3 regions of the Labrenzia sp. 5N genome follow, and region 3 is predicted to be linked to each of the others. Evidence: predicted binding sites of a transcription regulator. Region 3 holds the regulator's gene; each other region holds the start of a gene.
The links. Region 3 encodes HrcA, which represses chaperone genes, less so after heat shock. Its sites were predicted from a motif close to GTTAGCACTCNCNNNNNGNGAGTGCTAAC; they were not measured.
Positions count from the first base shown of each region.

Region 1: the regulator HrcA is predicted to act here: its motif matches at 4,981-5,009, upstream of groES (co-chaperone GroES).
Region 2: the regulator HrcA is predicted to act here: its motif matches at 4,073-4,101, upstream of HEP89_RS20660 (M20 family peptidase).

Region 1 covers NZ_JAAZTM010000004.1:28,484-35,047, forward strand. The annotation lists gene HEP89_RS03190 (EAL domain-containing protein) at 1-1,195, opposite strand, end outside; gene HEP89_RS03195 (hypothetical protein) at 1,572-2,378, shown strand; gene HEP89_RS03200 (sigma-54 dependent transcriptional regulator) at 2,593-4,083, shown strand; gene HEP89_RS03205 (hypothetical protein) at 4,265-4,831, shown strand; gene groES (co-chaperone GroES) at 5,110-5,397, shown strand; gene groL (chaperonin GroEL) at 5,452-6,564, shown strand, end outside.
Region 2 covers NZ_JAAZTM010000020.1:9,385-15,948, forward strand. The annotation lists gene HEP89_RS20650 (arylsulfatase) at 1-449, opposite strand, end outside; gene HEP89_RS20655 (transporter) at 945-1,928, shown strand; gene HEP89_RS20660 (M20 family peptidase) at 2,385-3,911, opposite strand; gene HEP89_RS20665 (vitamin B12-dependent ribonucleotide reductase) at 4,473-6,564, opposite strand, start outside.
Region 3 covers NZ_JAAZTM010000005.1:113,732-120,295, forward strand. The annotation lists gene phaZ (polyhydroxyalkanoate depolymerase) at 1-1,162, opposite strand, end outside; gene hemW (radical SAM family heme chaperone HemW) at 1,444-2,598, opposite strand; gene rdgB (RdgB/HAM1 family non-canonical purine NTP pyrophosphatase) at 2,614-3,252, opposite strand; gene rph (ribonuclease PH) at 3,264-3,977, opposite strand; gene hrcA (heat-inducible transcriptional repressor HrcA) at 4,149-5,222, shown strand; gene HEP89_RS07920 (molybdopterin-synthase adenylyltransferase MoeB) at 5,319-6,122, shown strand; gene secB (protein-export chaperone SecB) at 6,263-6,564, opposite strand, start outside.

The sequences.
Region 1 (6,564 bases), on a different contig from region 3:
CCAGCTCCATCCCGCCCATGTGGGCGACATCGTCCTGGGAGAATTCGAACACAAGCACATCGGCCAGATCCTGGTTCGCCTTCACGAATTCCAGGAAGCCGGGGAAGAAGGTTTCGTCAACCAGCGACTGCGACGAGATATTGCAGAACAGGATGGCATTGCGATTGCGCGAGGTCAGGCGGCGCACGACCTGGATGGAGCGGAACAGCAGCAGATTGTCGATCCGGGCTATCTGGCCTGAGAGAACCGCTTCCGGAATAAAAGCCGATGCTTCGATCAGATTGCCACCGTTATCACGCAGGCGAGTGAAGGCTTCATAGTACTTCACCTGGCGCTGCGGCAGTGTCACGATCGGCTGCAGGTGGAGCTCCACCCGGTTGGCATTGAGTGCCGACGTGATCAGTTCGCGCATGGCCATGTTCGGCTTCGGCTTTTCGGCCGGCATCGCGGTACGTGCGGCAAGGCGCTGGTCGGGTTCATCCGGCAGATCGAATGCGTAATCCTGCTGCTGGTGGTTCGGCTGTTCCTTTACCGGAACATGACCCAGCTTATCCTCGAGACGCGGCGCGTGCACACCATAGCGTCGATCGAAATCGTTCATGTCCCGGCGCGGTGCAGCCGCTGGTGCATAGGGCTCCTGCATGCCGTTGTCCGCTTCATGAGAAAAGGACGCCGGGGCGTGCTGCTGGCGCTGCGGGGCCTGCGCAGGCTGCTGAACCGGAGGCCAGTTCTGCGGCGCCTGATAGGTGGACCGGCGTTCTTCCTGGTAGGTCTCCTGCGGCTGCTGATAACGTGGCAGGCTTGGCATCTGCGGTGGCGGTGCGATGGCCTGCTGGTCCTCGACCCTCGCTTCAAGGTCGGACATGGCCTCGGCCATCTGCTTGACCAAGGTGCCCAAAACTTCAACTTCAGCAAACAGAGGGTCGATTTCAGCGCGGGTACGGCGCGGCATGGTGTGTTCCATGCCCGTGAGCCTGCCTTCGAGATTGCCGACATCCTCGTCCAGATCCGCCATGCGCTCTTCAAGACGGTCGACCGCTTCACTCACTGCGCCGCGGTCGCGCGCACGACCGATCAGCAGGTGGATCAGGATCATGGTGCACATGAGCGCAAGCGACAGGGAAACAGCTTCGCCGAACGGCCGTCCGAACTGGAAGACCAGAACTGTCGCAGACGACAGCGCGATCACGGCCATGCAAATTGCTACGAATATGGTCCCTGTCCGCCCCATGGTATTCGAAAGTTCCAACGCGAATCAAAAGTTACTGGTTAATCATGCCTTAAGAACCATGCGTGGCCGAATCTACAACCGCCTTGCGGTATGGAATCCGTGACTTGTCCCCGACTATGGTTGATGCGTCACGGTATTTCGGCGTTTTTCGCTCCTCACGCAGCGTTCACAGTGTCTCAAACAGCTCACAACCACAAGTCTCCCACTCACCCGCTGGACGCACCGGGCAATGACGTCCCCATGACTTTTTGACCGTTGCATTCGGTAGTACTTCGTCTAAATTTACGTAAGGGAAGCTACTTCACGGCGGATCAGTCAACAGGTCTAGCAGGGGGCTGATATGCATGCAGCCGAACAAACGACATATCGGGCACCGCGCGACAATGCGCCGGATGCGAAGATAGACCAGCCTGCCAAGGACCGCCCCGCACCCGAGGCCTCAACTTCTCTCAAGTCAGGTGAAGCGACGGCCCCGAACACCGTCCAGGAGCAACTTCCCTGCGAGGAGCAGATCAAGGCCGCGCTCATCAACACCCTGAAAAGCTCCGAATTCCAGTCCGCGCCCCAGCTGCGCGCCTTCCTGGGGTTTGTCGTGCATGCCACGCTGAACAGACAACAGGAAAAGATCAAAGGTTATACGATCGCGGTCGAAGCGCTGGGGCGGCCGGAAGACTTCAATCCGGTGACGGACCCTATCGTACGTGTCGAGGCCGCCCGGCTGCGGCGCAGGTTAGAGAAGTACTATGCCGGGTCCGGTGCCAACGACCCGGTGCGCATCGCCATTCCCAAAGGCAGCTATGCGCCGGAGTTCCAACCGGCACACGCCGGGTCGTTGCCGGATTGTGCAGCAGACCTTGCCAACAAAGATGTGCCAGACGGGGACCTGGCCGGTAGACACTTCGCGCCGGAAACAATGGCTCATCCGCACCTAGAAACAGGTGGGGTGTCGGGAACCGTGCACGAGCATGATGCCTTCCGGCCGCCTGCACGCACCTTGCGCACCGGAACCAACGCACCGGGTAAAACCGGCCTTCCGGAAGTCTTCCGAAAGCTGCAACGCGCATTGGCACATCCCGTTGACCTATGGCTGGTGTTCGCCCTCTGCCTTGCGAGTTTCCTGGCAGGATACCTGTTGGCGGGCCTTTGATTTCTCCGGTTTGACCGGCCTTCGGCATATCCACGACGCACCGCCTGAGCTGGAATATTTTGCTCACTTCGGCCCTTTTCTGTGCCGAAAGCGAAGATCGCCTGCAATTTGCGTCATCTGACAACGCTTTGTTTACCCTGTTCGGAGAATTATCAAATTGACGAATCTTTCGATATTCGAATGACCCGTATCCAGCGATGGGAGTTACCCAGCAATGGGGAGTAATGAGGGCAAAGAGCTGCCTGTTATAGTACGCGTACTTGACGCAACGGCCTCCGAGGCTGCCCGCACGTCCGCGGTCTGCGCCAAGCTGTCTCATGCCTGTACGGACCCCATCCTGTACACGGAATCCTCGTCCTGCCTGCAGGACCTTGCAGACAAGACCACCGACATTCTGATCATCGATCTGGAAACCATCGGTGGCGACGAAGCCCTGGAAGCCTATGCGGTCCGCTGTCCCAAGGCGGTCATCATCGCGGTTTCGGCCAAGGGGTCTGTCTCGCGGGCCGTCAGCGCAATGCGCGCCGGAGCCCATGATTTCCTGACCAAGCCCTTCTCGCTCGATGCGCTTGCGTCCAAGATTTCCTTCCAGCTGAAACAAAGAAGGCCCGTTCAACCGGTTGCTCCCGCAGCACCGCAGAGTGTCCAGCCTGTCGTTTCAATGCCGGAGCTATCAGCACCTCCGCTTCGCGCCGCACACATCAGGACCGAAAGCTCCGGAACGAACCGCCTGGTGGGCACCTCCGCCCAGATGCGCGACATCCACGACCAGATCGGTCGCATGGCGCCGTCGCAGGCTCCGGTCTTCATTACCGGAGAGTCCGGAACGGGCAAGGAACTGTGCGCTGCAGCGGTTCACGAATTATCCGAGCGCCGGTCCAACCGTTTCGTCACCTTGAACTGCGCGGCGATTCCGCGAGACCTCATTGAAAGCGAGATCTTCGGATATGTGCGCGGCGCCTTTACTGGAGCTGCAGACAACCGTGCGGGCGCGGCCGAACAGGCCGATGGCGGCACGCTGTTCCTGGACGAGATCGGCGAGATGGACCTTCTCCTGCAGAGCAAGCTGTTGCGCTTCCTGCAGACGGGGACGTTCCAGCGCCTCGGTGACACACATACCCGCAAGGTGGACGCGCGCATCATCTGCGCAACAAACCGGAACCCGGTTCAGGAAATATCCGCCGGCCGCTTCCGCGAAGACCTTTACTACCGGCTGCACGTGCTGCCGATCCACATGCCGCCTCTCAGAGAGCGCCGCGACGATATCCTGCCGCTCGCCGAAACCTTCCTTGAACGCTATTCGGCGGAAGAACGGCGCGGTTTCAGAGGATTTGATGCGGACGCGGAAGCGCGGATCATTTCCTATCCCTGGCCGGGCAACGTTCGCCAGCTTGAGAACACCATCCGGCAGATCGTTGTCATGAATGACGGTGCCGCTGTCACCTACGACATGCTGCCGCTGATCATTCGCGACCAGAGCAGCCGGCCGGGCACCTTGATCGACCTGTCCCGCGAGCGATCGCGCGTGGCGCCACCAAGCCGGCCGTTCGGAACCATCGAGCCGCTTTGGGCCCAGGAGCGGCGCATCATCGAAGACGCTCTTGATGCCTTTGACGGCAACATCGCCATGGCGGCAGCAGCGCTTGAGATCAGCCCTTCCACTATCTACCGCAAGCGCCAGTCCTGGACAGCCCGCAGCATGTAAATGCCCGGACCGGCGACACGTTAACCGCAATCGGGTTTTCTACTTTCGCGGATAACGAGTAGAGTACAGCTAAATCCGGCGTTTACCGCGCCGCACACATTGCCTTGTTTAATCGGACAAGTCGGTTTATATCGGCAAAATCGCTGAAAACGACAAGATTTAAAGGCGTGCGGGGATATAGATGATGCTGGTGGGAAAATGTGCTTTTCGGCAGACGCTGTCTGCTGTTCTGATTGCAACCGGACTGTCTGCTGGACAGCTGTCCGCGCAGGCCCAATCCCCCGCCAGTCCTCCAGAAGCTTTCCAGAACGCACTTGCCGCCTATGACCAGGCATGGGCGGCTGCCGGTCTTTCGTTCACGGCCGCAACGTTCGCTTCCAGCCCGAGCACCGGATATGGCCAGTATACGCCGCGCGCTGATGCGACGTTCGCCGATGGTGAAGCGCTGTCTGTCTACGCGGAACCGGTCGGTTACGGCTTTCAGGAAACCGCAGGTGGTTATGCCTATGAGCTGACCGCGGACTACAGGCTGCTGACCAAATCCGGCCAGGTTCTGGCCGAACAGGAGAACTTCGCGACCTTTTCCGGCAGCGGCCGGTCCAAGCAGCGTGAACTTTCCGCGGCCCTCACGTTTCAGTTCAGCGGCCTGCCGGCCGGCGACTACCAGCTGGAAACGAGCTTCACCGACGAAATCGGCGGCAAAACGAGCGCCTTTACACTGCCTTTCAGCGTTTCCGGCGCGAATTGAGCCGGGCTCGCTGACACCGTAACAGCGACGCCATAATTCCGCCTCCCCGGTCTGTTGACTACCCCATAGGCGCAACGCGACCGATTGCGATTAAATTCTCGTCACAAAGCATTGACAAGCTGAGCACAGCTACATAAATCCATGGCGCTGTTAGCACTCGCTGTTAAGGAGTGCTAATTGGTGACGGGAGGCAATTTCCTTCCGTGCAACGCAACCCAATGTTCATGTCTCGCGCGCTGCCTATTGCGTGGGGCGCGCTCATGAGAGGAAACAGTGTTATGGCATTTCGTCCACTGCACGACCGTGTCGTCGTTCGCCGCGTAGATTCTGAAGCAAAGACTGCTGGCGGCATCATCATTCCGGACACCGCTAAGGAAAAGCCGCAGGAAGGCGAAATCATCGCCATCGGCACCGGCGCCCGCAAGGACAACGGCGAGATCGTTCCGCTCGACGTCAAGGCTGGTGACCGCGTTCTGTTCGGCAAGTGGTCCGGCACCGAAGTCAAGATCGACGGTGAAGACCTCCTGATCATGAAGGAATCCGACATCATGGGCGTGATCGCGTAACCAGCCGCGAACCGCTTCTGATTTCAACCTGTTCCAAAAGAGTGAGACGATCACATGTCTGCTAAAGAAGTAAAATTCTCCTCCGACGCACGTGAGCGCATGCTGCGTGGTGTCGACACCCTCGCAAACGCCGTCAAGGTGACCCTCGGCCCGAAAGGCCGTAACGTCGTTCTCGACAAGGCTTTCGGCGCACCGCGCATCACCAAGGACGGTGTGTCTGTTGCCAAGGAAATCGAACTGGAAGACAAGTTCGAAAACATGGGCGCCCAGATGGTGCGCGAAGTGGCTTCCAAGACCAACGACATCGCTGGCGACGGCACCACCACCGCGACCGTTCTGGCTCAGGCCATCGTCAAGGAAGGCGCCAAGGCTGTTGCAGCCGGCATGAACCCGATGGACCTGAAGCGCGGCGTTGATCTTGCTGCTGCTGAAGCCGTCAAGGCTCTGACCGCTGCTTCCAAGACCATCACCACCTCTGGTGAAGTTGCACAGGTCGGCACGATCTCCGCTAACGGCGACGAGCAGGTCGGCAAGGACATTGCCGAAGCCATGCAAAAAGTCGGCAACGAAGGCGTGATCACCGTCGAGGAAGCAAAGTCCCTCGAAACCGAACTCGAAGTCGTTGAAGGCATGCAGTTCGACCGCGGCTACCTGTCTCCTTACTTCGTCACCAATGCTGACAAGATGATGGCTGACCTGGAAAAGCCGTACATCCTGCTGCACGAGAAGAAGCTTTCCAACCTGCAGGCCATGCTGCCGATCCTGGAAGCTGTTGTTCAGTCTTCCCGTCCGCTGTTGATCATTGCTGAAGACGTTGAAGGCGAAGCACTTGCTACCCTCGTCGTCAACAAGCTGCGTGGCGGCCTGAAGATTGCTGCTGTCAAGGCTCCGGGCTTCGGCGACCGCCGCAAGGCCATGCTGGAAGACATCGCGATCCTGACCGGCGGCACCGTTATCTCCGAAGATCTCGGCATCAAGCTGGAGAACGTGACCCTCGACATGCTCGGCACCGCCGAGAAGGTGTCCATCACCAAGGAAAACACCACCATCGTTGACGGTGCTGGCTCCAAGGACGACATCAACGGCCGCGTTTCCCAGATCAAGGCTCAGATCGAAGAAACCACTTCCGATTACGACCGTGAGAAGCTCCAGGAGCGTCTTGCAAAG
Region 2 (6,564 bases), on a different contig from region 3:
CCGAAGAATTCATCAAACCCGTGGTTGGTGGGTAGATGTTCGTCCCGGTCACCAAGATGGTTCTTTCCGAATTGTCCGGTGCGGTACCCCAGGGGCTTGAGCATTTCGGCCAGTGTCGGATCTTCGGTCGAAAGACCTTGTGGCGCACCGGGGAGACCGACGGTGGACAGGCCGACCCTAAGCGGGTACTGGCCCGTGATGAAGGCGGCCCGGCCTGCGGTGCAGGACGCCTGGGCATAATGATCCATGAAGAGCATGCCTTCGTTTGCGATCCTGTCGATATTGGGCGTCTCGCCTGCCATCATGCCTCGGTGGTATGCCGAGATGTTCCACATCCCGACGTCATCCCCCCAGATGACGAGAATATTTGGCTTGTCTGGTTCCTGGGCTGTGGCAGCTACCGGGGCCAGGCAGGCAGCAAGTGCTGCTGCCGCAATAATTTTCAACATCACGCGGCTCCTTCACGAACGATAAGTCCATCAAACAGCCCAATGATCCCATACGTCAAATGGATTGCAAAAATTCTGTATGCAAATTTTGGGTGTGAGTTAATGCGAGTGTTCAAACAAGAAGGGTATATGCCACCGGAAAGTGAGCTGCTGATTTCGGGACAAGGTGGCAATGACTTCCAAAGTTGCGCCGACCAGACAGATCAGTGAACGTTGACGATTTACCCCAAGCGTAGTCCAATTCGTTGCTGGATAATATCCCGGGAAAATTGCATACTGTAGCTTCGCTACCAAATTGAAGTTGCTCTTTTTCTTCGGGTGTTGGGAGCTCGTATTGAAAAGGTGGCCCGGCAGACTGGCGAGTATGAGAGTAGAGGACTGCCTTCATGCAAAAATCGGTCTGTCAAACGGGCGGTAAGTGCGCAAGCAAGTGGAAATCGACACACAGGGCCATGCAGCAAACCCGTAGCGACTTTTGAGGCAGGAGAGGCGGACGTGGGCGAGACAAGAACCAGCAAAGCACGCAGACACTCACTCACCTTGAAGGTGTCGCTGTTCGCACTGATGTGCCTTGCGGGCACATCGCAGCAGGCAAACTCGGCTGAAAGCGGTGTCGGTTTTTATCTGCTTGGGTCTAAAGGGCCATTTGCGGCGGTGCTGCCCGGGCCGGGTGTCTACTTTCAAAATGACGTCTATTTCTATTCAGGGTCTGCCGGGGCGAGCCGTGACCTGCCTGTTGGCGGCCGGGTTATCGGCAATGTCGACGCGACCGCCTATATCGATCTCGCAACCGGCTTGTGGGTTGTACCGACAAGCGTTCTTGGGGGCAGCCTTGCCCTGCAGGCGACGGTTCCTTGGGGTGGACAATCCGTCGATGCCTCACTTGATGCCGGCGGAATTCTCGGAGCATCTGTCAGCGATACGGTGTTCACGATTGGTGACCCCGTGGTTGGCGCCTTGCTGGGCTGGCACAACGGCAATTGGCACTGGACGACGGGTTTCCTCGTCAACGTGCCGGTGGGGGACTACCAGAAAGGCGAGATTGCCAACGTTGCCTTCAACCGTTGGGGGCTCGACATCAACGGTGGCGTAACCTGGTTCGATCCCAAAAGCGGCTGGGAGGTTTCCGGTGTAGCCGGTTTCACCTTCAACGGCGAAAACCCGGCCACAAACTACACCACCGGAACGGAATTTCACTTCGAAGGGGCGCTCACCAAAACCTTTTCACCCCAGTTCTCGGCAGGGCTGGTCGGCTATTACTACGACCAGATTACAGCCGACAGCGGATCCGGCGCCAGGCTTGGCGATTTCGAGGGGCGCGTTGCCGCACTCGGCGGCACGGCGGGCTACAATTTCCAGCTCGGCCAGACACCGGTCTCGACACGCGTGAAGGTTTACCGGGAGTTCGCTGCGGAAAATCGTCTGGAAGGGACGTCGGCCTATCTCACCCTGACGATCCCGCTGGGCGTCAAACAGTAGCGCAGACTGGGCAAATTTTTATCTTGTTCAGCAGGCCATGAAGACCTCAAGTCACATGTACATGTGGCCTTTTTCAAGACAGGCGAGCGGCGCAAAACCAGATCCGTCTTTGCAGAGGGAGAACTTCAGGATTCCGCAGTCGATTTCCAAAAGAAGCCAGAGCTTTCAAGGATCTATCCAAACCAACTTCTACAGAGGCCGAGGAGTATCTCTTTGTTATTTCTGGTTTCGGTCGTAAAAAGCGTTTGAACGCAAGTCGCCCGACGCGTTGCCGAAAGCAATTTTGCCAGACAATCCTTCAGCTCGAAGACGAACGCCCCGGTCGAAAAGGCGGTATTGAGATCGGTATTTGCCCCTTGTGTTCGCCCGCTGGATGCCCGCGTTTCCTAAAAGGCTTATTTGGTACTATCGTTACCGTTGTCCCTGCAGTTCTGCCAAACAATGCTGGGCCCGATTTCACAGGTCGTCCAGATTGTCCATCATCTGGTAGAAGAAGCCGATGGTCTTGCCGTATTCATCGACTCTGATGCGCTCATTGACACCATGGAAACCTTCAAATTCCTTCGTGTTTTCAAGCTGGATGCCGGTGATGGTAAAAACGTCCGGAGCGAACGGCCGGGCCTGGAAGTGTTTTGAATCCGAGCCGCCGATCACGAAGAACGGCGCCACGACGAGATCATTGCCCCAGATCTGGCGAATGGTCTTTTCCAGTGCCTTGTAGCCGGGGCCTTCGGGGTCAGCCATGGCGGTTGCAGGTGTCGAGGCGGAGATGTCCCGAATGGTTATGCGGTCGTCGCCGATGGCATCCTTTACGTGCTGGATGATGACCTCGGGCGTGTCGCCGGGCATGGGGCGAAAATTCACGACTGCCGTCGCTGAAGGTGGCAAAACGTTATCCTTGATGCCGGCATTGAACATGCTGACGGCAATTGTCGTATGCATCATGGCCCGGGTGACCTGATTGCCGGCCATGACCTCGACAAACTGCTTTTCGAGATCGGTCATCTCGCCGTCCTTGCCGAAGGCAACGGCTGCATAAAGCGGCTGATAGGCTTCATCCAGTTCAGGCCCGAGGTAACGATACTGATGACGCAGCGCAGGATGAATGCGGTAGGGAAACTGCGCGGCTTCCAGCTTGGTGATCGCCTTTGCGAGAATGCCGATATTCGATTCCTCGGGCGGCTGCGATGAATGACCTCCGACCCCATGCATCGCCAGTTCAAGGCTGACGTAGCCCTTTTGCGCTATGCCGATCAGCGCCGTATTATCTGGAAGTCCGGGGAACAGACCGGGCACCAGCGGAGCTGACTCGTCCATGACGAAGGCAAATCGCTTGATGCCGCGTTTTTCCAGGGTCTCCGCAATGAATCTGGCCCCTTCCGGGCCGCCGACTTCCTCATCTTGACCAAAGACGAAATAAATCGTCCGTTCCGGTTGCCAGCCTTCCTTGATCTTCATTTCAGCAGCTTCAAGAATGCCGTGAATCTGGTTCTTGTCGTCAAGGACGCCACGTCCCCAGATGTATCCGTCGGCAACAGCCCCGGAGAACGGATCTTGTTCCCACTGATCTCGCGAGTCCGCCGGCACTGGCACCACATCCTGATGAGCGTAGAAGAGTGCTGGCTCCAGATCCGGGTTCTTGCCTTCCCAGGTGTAAAGCAGGCTGTAGGGACGAGGATCGCCGAGGATTTCTCGCTTCAAGACCTTGTGTACCTCCGGATAGGCCTCGACAAGGAACGCGTGATAGTCCTCAAACGCCTTGGTGTCGAAGTCGTCCCGGTCCTGGTTCGAGATCGTCGGAAACTGCACGGCCTTGGATAGTCGTTCGACCGCTCCATCGAGATCGACGTCGATCGAAATCTGCTCGACGCCTTTCATTTGCTTGGAAGAGAAATCCTGCGGCTCTTCCGCTAAGGCAGTCGCGCCAAAGGCAATGGAAGCCATGAGTGAAAAGCTGGCCGCATATCTGGTGGGGCGCTTCATGTTGGTCTCCTGGAGTGTGCGTTCGACTAGAACCGATTCTGGCTGATTGTGTTCTTTTAGATCTTGCCGTCCTTCTTGATCAGGATGAAATTTTCATCGGATCTGCGATCAGGCCAATTATTGTTCTCGACCGTCACCCGGTTAGCGAGAAGTTGCATCCATTTTGCACCCATTTTTCGAGCTTGGTAATTAATCTTGATCAATCAGGTGGTCTGATTTGCAAATTTGCCAAAAAGCGACGATGGGGAAGCACTACTTGAACCTGCGATCGTCGTCTTGGAAACCAGCTCTGTTTACGGGGGGCTCTTTGGATACTCGCTCATGGTCTGTCAGCGGCCCTTCGAATGCCGATGGTGTCGAGAACCGTGGCATGGAATGGCGGAAACCGGTGCTGGCAAAAAGAAAACCCGCCCGATCGTTTCCGATGGGCGGGTTCTTTCGTCTGGGCGCCGGGAGCCGCGCTGTGGCCGGTGGGAACCGGCCTGGGCGAACTCCCGGCTAAGCTTTGTGTGCGATGGAATTCAGACTTCCGGCCGGTGCCGGCCAGAAGTCTGTTGATCGTCAGCTGCAGCCGCTGGTGGAGCCGCAGGTGTCGCACTTCAGGCAGGTGCCGTTGCGCACCATGGTGAAGTTGCCGCATTCCGAGCAGCTCTCGCCTTCGTAACCCTTCATTCGGGCCTGAGCGATCTGCTGAGCCGCGGTTTTCACCTGTGGGGCAGGGGCCGAGGTCACTTCGACAGCGGCAGCTGCTTCCGAGCCGCGGGCGAAAGCCGTTGCGACGGCGGAGGTCTGGGCGGCGATTGTTGTGCCCAGTTCCACTTTCACCGCTTCGGTGATCTCGCCTGAAGGCTCGTTGCCGGCGACGAGACGGAAACGCTCGGTCTGGCCGCGGACGAGGCCGTGGGAAACCACACCGCCGGAGCTGCCCTTGTCCATGGTCTTGACCGCGCCAGCGCTGACCGGGCCGCTGAAGGCTTCCGGCGGAACGTGGGCAAGGTCGTGACGACCGAGATAGGATACTGCCAGTTCGCGGAACACGTAGTCGAGGATCGACGTGGCGTTCTTGATCGCATCGTTGCCCTGGACCATGCCGGCCGGTTCGAACTTGGTGAAGGTGAACGCGTCGACATATTCCTCGAGCGGCACACCGTATTGCAGACCAAGCGAAACCGAGATCGCGAAGTTGTTGATGAATGCCCGGAGAGCCGAACCTTCCTTGTTCATGTCGAGGAAGATTTCGCCGAGGCGGCCATCGTCATATTCGCCGGTGCGCAGGAAGATGGTGTGACCACCGATCTTTGCCTTCTGGGTGTAGCCCTTGCGGCGGGTCGGCAGCTTTTCCTGTTCGCGGACAACGCGTTCGACGATCCGCTCGACGATGCGTTCGGCAACCACTTCGGCCTTTGCAGCCATCGGCTTGGCGGCCAGAGCCTCGAGGGCCTCGTCCTCGTCTTCGTCCTCATCGGCCAGTAGCTGGGCGTTGAGCGGCTGGGACAGTTTGGAACCGTCGCGGTAAAGGGCATTCGCCTTGAGCGCGAGTTTCCAGGACAGCATGTAGGCTTCCTTGCAGTCCTCCACCGTCGCATCGTTCGGCATGTTGATCGTCTTGGAGATCGCGCCGGAGATGAACGGCTGGGCCGCTGCCATCATGCGGATGTGGCTTTCCACCGACAGAAAGCGTTTGCCGATACGGCCGCACGGGTTGGCGCAGTCGAAGACCGGATAATGCTCTTCCTTCAGGAACGGTGCCCCTTCCAGGGTCATCGCACCACACACGTGGGTGTTGGCGGCTTCGATGTCAGCCTTGGAGTAGCCGAGGAAGGTCAGGAGATCGAATTCCGGATCTTCCAGCTGCTCGTCGGTAACGCCGAGAGTCTTCATCTGCTCGTCGCCGAGGGTCCAGCGGTTGAAGACGAACTTGATGTCAAAGGCCGACTTCATGCCGTCTTTCAGCTTGGTCAGGCTCTCGTCGGTGAAGCCCTTGGTCTTCAGCGCGGACGGGTTGACGCCCGGTGCCTGATCGATGGAACCATGGCCAACGGCGTAGGCTTCGATCTCGCCAATCTCGCTTTCGGTGTAACCGAGCTTGCGCAGGGCTTCGGGAACAGCGCGGTTGATGATCTTGAAGTAGCCGCCGCCGGCCAGCTTCTTGAACTTCACCAGCGCAAAGTCAGGCTCGATACCGGTGGTGTCGCAGTCCATGACCAGACCGATGGTGCCGGTCGGGGCAATAACGGTGGACTGGGCGTTGCGGTAGCCGTTCTTCTCGCCAAGCTCAAGGGCACGATCCCAGGCCTTCTTGGCCCGCTCGACGATCACCTGATCCGGGCAGGATACGTGGTCAAGAGCAACCGGAGCCGTGTTGAGGCCTTCGTAGCCATCCGCTTCGCCGTAGGCGGCGCGGCGGTGGTTGCGCATGACACGCAGCATGTGGCTTGCGTTTTTCTTGTAGCCCGGGAAGGCGCCGAGTTCACCTGCCATTTCAGCGGAAGTGGCATAGGCAACACCGGTCATGACCGCGGTGAGGGCGCCGCAAAGTGCACGGCCTTCGTCGCTGTCGTACGGAATGCCGGAGGTCATCAGCAGGCCGCCGATGTTGGCATAGCCGAGACCAAGGGTGCGGAACTTGTAGGACAGTTCTGCAATTTCCTTG
Region 3 (6,564 bases):
TGAAAACGCCGTAGTGGCCGACATTCGGCTGCTCGTAATGCGCTTTCATGTCGTCGTCCAGACTGGTGCAGAGCTTATGCGCCGCCTTGGTCTGGCCCCGGCCGGTGATGTCGTCCTTCTCGCCTTCAACGGTCAGAAGGGCCGTACGGGTAATCTTGCCGCAATCGACCAGACGGCCATTGTGCATCATGGTGCCGTTCGGCAGCGCGTGCTCGATAAACACCGTTTCGACGGTCTGCAGATAGAATTCGGCCGTCAGGTCCATGACGGCGAGATATTCGTCATAGAAGTCGCGGTGTTTTTCGGCGTTGTCGCCGTCGCCTTCCACCAGATGCTGGAAGAAGTCCCGATGCGCGGTCACGTGACGGTCGAGGTTCATGCTCATGAACCCGGAAAGCTGCAGGAAGCCCGGATAAACGTCCCGCATGAAACCCGGATGCGGGAAGGGAACCTTCATGACGACGTTGTTCTTGAACCAGTCGATACCCTTGGAAACCGCCAGGTCGTTGACCGCCGTCGGCGCCACGCGGGTGTCGATCGGTCCCCCCATCAGCGTCATCGTGGAGGGTACATAGGGGTCTTCGCGGTCTTCCATGACAGCGACGGCTGCCAGCACCGGCACGGACGGCTGACACACGCCCAGAATGTGTGTGTCCGGCCCGAGGAAGTGCAGCATCGAGATGATATAATCGATATAATCATCAAGATCGAACTTGCCTTCCTGCACGGGAACCATGCGGGCATCGATCCAGTCGGTGATGTAGACATCCGCATTCGGCATCAGTGCTTCCACCGTACCGCGCAGCAGCGTGGCGTAGTGGCCGGACATCGGCGCGACGATCAGGATCTTCGGATCGTTGCGGTGCGTCGTGACCCCGCGTTCGAAGTGGATCAGGTCGCAGAACGGACGGCTCCAGACGCTGACTTCACGTACAGAAACGCGCACACCGCTTACGGTGGTTTCCTTGAGACCGAACTCCGGCTTGCCGTAGCGGCGCGTCGTGCGTTCAAGCACCTCGCAGCCGGCAGCGATCGAACGGCCATAGCTGGTATGAGTCAGCGGATTCAGCGGGTTCTGGAAGTAGAGCCGGGTCATGTCGGCCAAAGCTCTGAAGGGCGCCATCGCGGCGTGGTTCAGTTCGTAAAGGTGGTAAAACGGCAAAGACGTCTCTCCTTTGCTGAACCAATTGGTGCCGGCCCCATTGGCATTGTTCGTAAACATTTTTTTCGGCCCGTCTCTTCTTACACCATCTATTGCATTGCAACAGGATAGCTATGCCTGTTGCAGCCCGCAATACTTCTAATTGGTATGTGAATACGCGCCTAAGTGCTCAGGATCGCGGCGAAAGACATTTTCGCACCAAATCACTGTGCAATGCAAAAGACCCAATAGAACATTTAAATCAATTTGGTAGCATTATATTAACGGCGTTCCAGAACGGCTCAGGCGGCCAGATCTGCGACCACCGCATCGAGCACGAAAAAACCTTCACGGGTTGCGCGAATGCGGTTTTCCCCGATTTCTTCCACCATGCCATGCTCGATCAAGGCTGCCAGACGAAGCGGATCGATGGAGCGGCTCGCATAACGCTCGTAGCGTTTCAGGTCGATGCCCTCGGTCAACCGTAGTCCCATGAGCAGGAATTCGTCGCCTTGCTCCTCTTCGGAAAGACCGGCGTTTTCGATCAATGCATGACCGTGGCTTTCGACATTTTCCAGCCAGGTCTCCGGATGGCGCTCGGTGGCGGTTGCAAGCTTGCTGACACCCACCGTGATGCGCCCATGGGCACCGGGCCCGACGCCGACATAATCGCCGTAGCGCCAGTAAACCAGATTATGCCGGCATTCGGCGCCCGGACGGGCGTGGTTGGAGACTTCATATGCGGGCAGACCGGCAGCAGCGGTCACATCCTGCGTCAGTTCATAGAATTCGGCGCCGAGATCCTGATCCGGCATCTTCAGCTTGCCGGCGTGAAACAGCGTATGGAAGGGCGTGCCTTCCTCGATCGTGAGCTGGTAGAGCGACAGGTGATCGGCCGCGAGCGCGATGGCCTCGTTCAGTTCCTGTTCCCAACCGGCCAGTGTCTGGCCCGGCCGGGCATAGATAAGGTCGAACGACAGGCGCGGGAAGGTTGCCCGCGCGGTTTCGATAGCGGTGCGGGCCGTGCGCGCATCATGCAGGCGGCCAAGCAGTCTCAGATCCGTATCGATGAGTGACTGCACGCCCAGCGAGACCCGGTTGACCCCTGCTGCCCGGTAACCGCGAAAGCGCTCGGCCTCGACCGACGAAGGATTGGCCTCCAGCGAAATCTCAACATTTTCGTCCATCGACCAGCGATCGGAAACCGCCTTCAGGATACGGTCGACCGTCGCCGGTTCCATGAGCGAAGGCGTGCCGCCGCCCAGGAACACGGACTGAACCGTCCTGCCCTTCGTCAAATCGGCGAAATGAGAGAGTTCCCGTTCGAAAGCGGCCGCGAAACGGGCCTGGTCGACCGGCTGGTGACGGACATGGGAGTTAAAGTCGCAATAAGGGCATTTGGCCGCGCAGAACGGCCAATGAATATAAATCCCGAAGCCTCCTTCGGCTGCCCCCACACCTGTCACGTCTTTTTATCCTTCCAGGCAGCCGGCAGAAAAGAGCTGGAATGCCCGCGCCCTGTGTGAAAGGGCGGATCCGTCCTTTGACCAGCCGTGTTTTTCTTCCGAGGTCATTTCGCCGAAGGTCCGCTCATGGCCATCCGGCTGGAAAACCGGGTCGTAGCCGAAGCCCTGCGTACCGCGCGGCGGCCAGACGATCTGTCCCTCGACCTCGCCACGGAAGAACTCTTCGCTGCCGTCCGGCCAGGCCAGGCACAACACGGCAACAAAAGATCCCCGGCGCTTGTCGTCCGTCGTTGCGCCCAGGGTCTGAAGCTTTTCCTCGATCGTGCGCATGGCCATCGCGAAGTCCTTGTCCGGACCTGCCCAGCGCGCGGAATAGATGCCCGGATCGCCGTTCAGTGCCGCAACGCAGAAGCCGCTGTCATCAGCCAGGGCCGGCAAGCGGGAAGCCTTGGCCGCCGCATGGGCCTTGATGGCTGCGTTTTCCTCGAACGTGACACCTGTCTCGTCCGGTTCCGGCAGGTCCAGCTCTCCGGCGGAGATCACTTCGAAACCATAAGGCTGAAGCAGTTCGTTGATCTCGCGGATCTTGCCCTTGTTGTGGCTTGCGACAACCAGTTTGCCCGGTTCCAGCTTGCGATGGCTCATGGTTTGCGCCCTTAGAGAATGGCCATTTTCTGAAGATCGACCAGCTTGCCGATGCCCAGCTTGGCCAGGCCCATGAGCTTGCCGAATTCTTCTTCGGAGAACGGTGCACCCTCGGCCGTTCCCTGGATTTCGACGATGCCGCCGGACCCGGTCAGAACGAAGTTGGCGTCGGTCTCGGCGGTGCTGTCCTCGGCGTAGTCGAGATCGAGCACCGGAGCACCTTCGTAGATGCCGCAGGAAATGGCGGCAATGTGATCCTTCAGGACCTCGCCGGAGACCATGTCACGGGCCTTCATCCACTCGATGCAGTCGCGCAAGGCAACCCAGGCACCGGTGATGGACGCAGTACGGGTGCCGCCATCGGCCTGGATGACGTCGCAGTCCACAGTGATCTGGTTTTCGCCGAGGGCTTCCAGATTGACGACGGCGCGCAGCGACCGGCCGATGAGACGCTGGATTTCCTGCGTCCGGCCGGATTGCTTGCCGGCACTGGCTTCGCGGCGCATGCGGTCGCCCGTGGCGCGCGGCAGCATGCCGTATTCAGCCGTCACCCAGCCGCGGTTCTGTCCGCGCAACCAGGGCGGAACCCGCTCTTCCAGGCTGGCGGTGCACAAAACGTGGGTGTCGCCGAACTTGACGAGGCAGGACCCCTCGGCATGTTTGGAGACCCCGCGCTCCAGTGTGACCGCACGGAGTTCATCGGCTGCGCGTTTGGACGGACGCATGCATATCCCTTTCGACTTTCGTTCCGGAAAAACCGCCGTTTCTCCAGTGTATTCGTTGGGGCCTTGTAGACCCCAACTTCCTTCGCCGTAAAGGCCTTGCGTTGTGATACTTCACGCAAGCCCCCTTTTGCGCCTATATCTTTTTGATGAAAGCCCGGTCGACCCCGGTGAGTGGTCACATTCGGAGAACAAGCCTTGAGCCTCAGCGACCTCGACAAGAGATCCCGTGAAATCTTCCGTTCGATCGTGGAAACCTATCTGGAGACCGGCGAACCCGTCGGGTCCCGGAACGTTTCGCGCAAGCTCGGCATTTCGCTGTCCCCTGCCTCGATCCGCAACGTGATGTCTGATCTGGAGCATATGGGCCTGCTGCATTCGCCGCATACCAGCGCAGGCCGGCTGCCGACCGAAATCGGGCTTCGGTTCTTCGTTGATGCCCTTCTGGAAGTGGGCGACCTGACCCAGGACGAGCGCCGCGCGATCGATGCCCAGGTGCGGGCCTCGCAAAAGGCGAATTCGGCCGAGCAGGTGCTGACGGAAGCCAGTCAGATGCTGTCCGGCCTGTCCATGGGCGCCGGCGTTGTCTTGACCCACAAGTCGGACATGCGGCTGAAGCACATCGAATTTGTGCGCATCGAACCGCTGAAGGCCCTGGCGATCCTCGTCAGCGAAGACGGGTCCGTCGAGAACCGCGTTGTCGATCTGCCGGGTGACCTGCCGTCCTCGGCTCTGGTGGAGGCCAGCAACTACCTGAATGCCCAGATCAAGGGCAGGACCCTGTCGGAAATCCGCTCCGAACTGGAAAAGGTCCGCGATGCGGACCAGGCCGAACTGGATCTCTTGAGCCAGAAGGTCATTGATGCGGGTCTTGCGGTCTGGGGCGGGGAAAGCGCCACCGATCCGGGCACGCTGATCGTGCGGGGCCGGTCCAATCTCCTGACCGATCTGGACGCCGTCGAGGATCTGGAGCGCATTCGCCTGCTGTTCGACGATCTTGAAAGCAAGAAGGATCTTATCCAGTTGCTGGGTCTTGCCGAACAGGGCGACGGGGTGCGCATTTTCATCGGCTCGGAGAACAACCTGTTCTCGCTGTCCGGATCCTCCCTGGTGGTGTCGCCCTACAGGGACAGCAACCAGCGCATCGTCGGTGTTCTCGGCGTGATCGGACCGACCCGGCTGAATTATGCAAGGGTGATCCCGATGGTCGACTACACCGCCCGGCTGGTGAGCCGGATACTCGGATAAACCTGCCGGAGACCGGATTTCCCGAGCGGGCGCGGGCTTGACCTGCCGCCGCCACCACCCCCATGTGTACCCGAGACCAGCCAGACAGGACCTGACATGCTTTCGCCCGCCGAACTGGAACGCTACGCCCGCCACATCGTGCTGCAGGAGATCGGCGGCGCCGGCCAGCAGAAGCTGAAAAATGCTCGCGTGCTGGTGATCGGTGCCGGCGGCCTCGGCGCGCCGGTGCTGCAGTATCTGGCAGCCGCCGGTGTCGGCACGCTCGGCATTGCCGACGACGACACGGTGTCTCTTTCCAACCTGCAGCGGCAGGTGATCCACGATACCGACCAGCTGGGTGAGCCCAAGGTTGCCAGTGCGGCAGAAGCGATTGCGCGACTGAACCCCAATGTGAAGGTCGAGCCGTACCCCACCCGCCTTGCCGGCCACAATGCCATGCAGCTCGTTTCCCGTTACGACCTCGTGGTGGACGGGTCGGACAATTTCGACACCCGCTACCTGGTTTCCGATGCCTGTTTCTTTGCGCAAAAACCGCTGGTGACGGCCGCCGTTGGCCAGTTCGACGGCTCGTTGACCACCTTGAAGCCCTATGAGACAGGCCCGGACGGCAGCGCCAACCCGACCTATCGGTGCCTGTTCCCGCAAAAGCCGCGCGACGGCTTGCTGCCGACCTGTGCCCAGGCCGGCATCCTGGGGGCGTTGACGGGTATCATTGGCGCCATGCAGGCCATGGAAGTTCTGAAGGAACTGACCGGAACGGGCGAGGGGCTGGTTGGCCGGATGATCCTCTTCGACGCCAGAACCGTGCGCATGGAAACCATTCGCTACAAGCGTTCCGCGAAGAACCCCCTCAACGGCGACACTCCAAAAACCTGGGCGGAGCTGCTGGAGGAGGCGTGACACGAGATCGCCCTCCCGCAGGGAGTGAGAAACCTGCTGTTGGCCGCTTCCCTCAAGTCTGACCGGACAGTCTTCCGGGCAAACAAAAACCCGCCCCGGTTGCCCGGGACGGGTTCTGTAAAACTGTGGTCTGACTGACCTTAGTTCGGCTTCTGCTCGGTCGCCTGCTGGGCAGCGGCCTGCTGGGCCATGTTCTGGCGGTAGAGCTGAGCGAAATCGATCGGGTCGAGCATCAGCGGCGGGAAGCCGCCGTTGCGGGTCGCTTCGGAAAGGATGTTGCGGGCGAACGGGAAGATCATGCGCGGGCACTCGATCATCACGAACGGATGCATGTGCTCTTTCGGCACGCCGGTGATCTTGAACAGGCCTGCGTAGACCAGCTCGACGTTGAACATCACCATGTCCGGGCGTTCTGCCTTGGCGGTCAGGGTCAGGACGACTT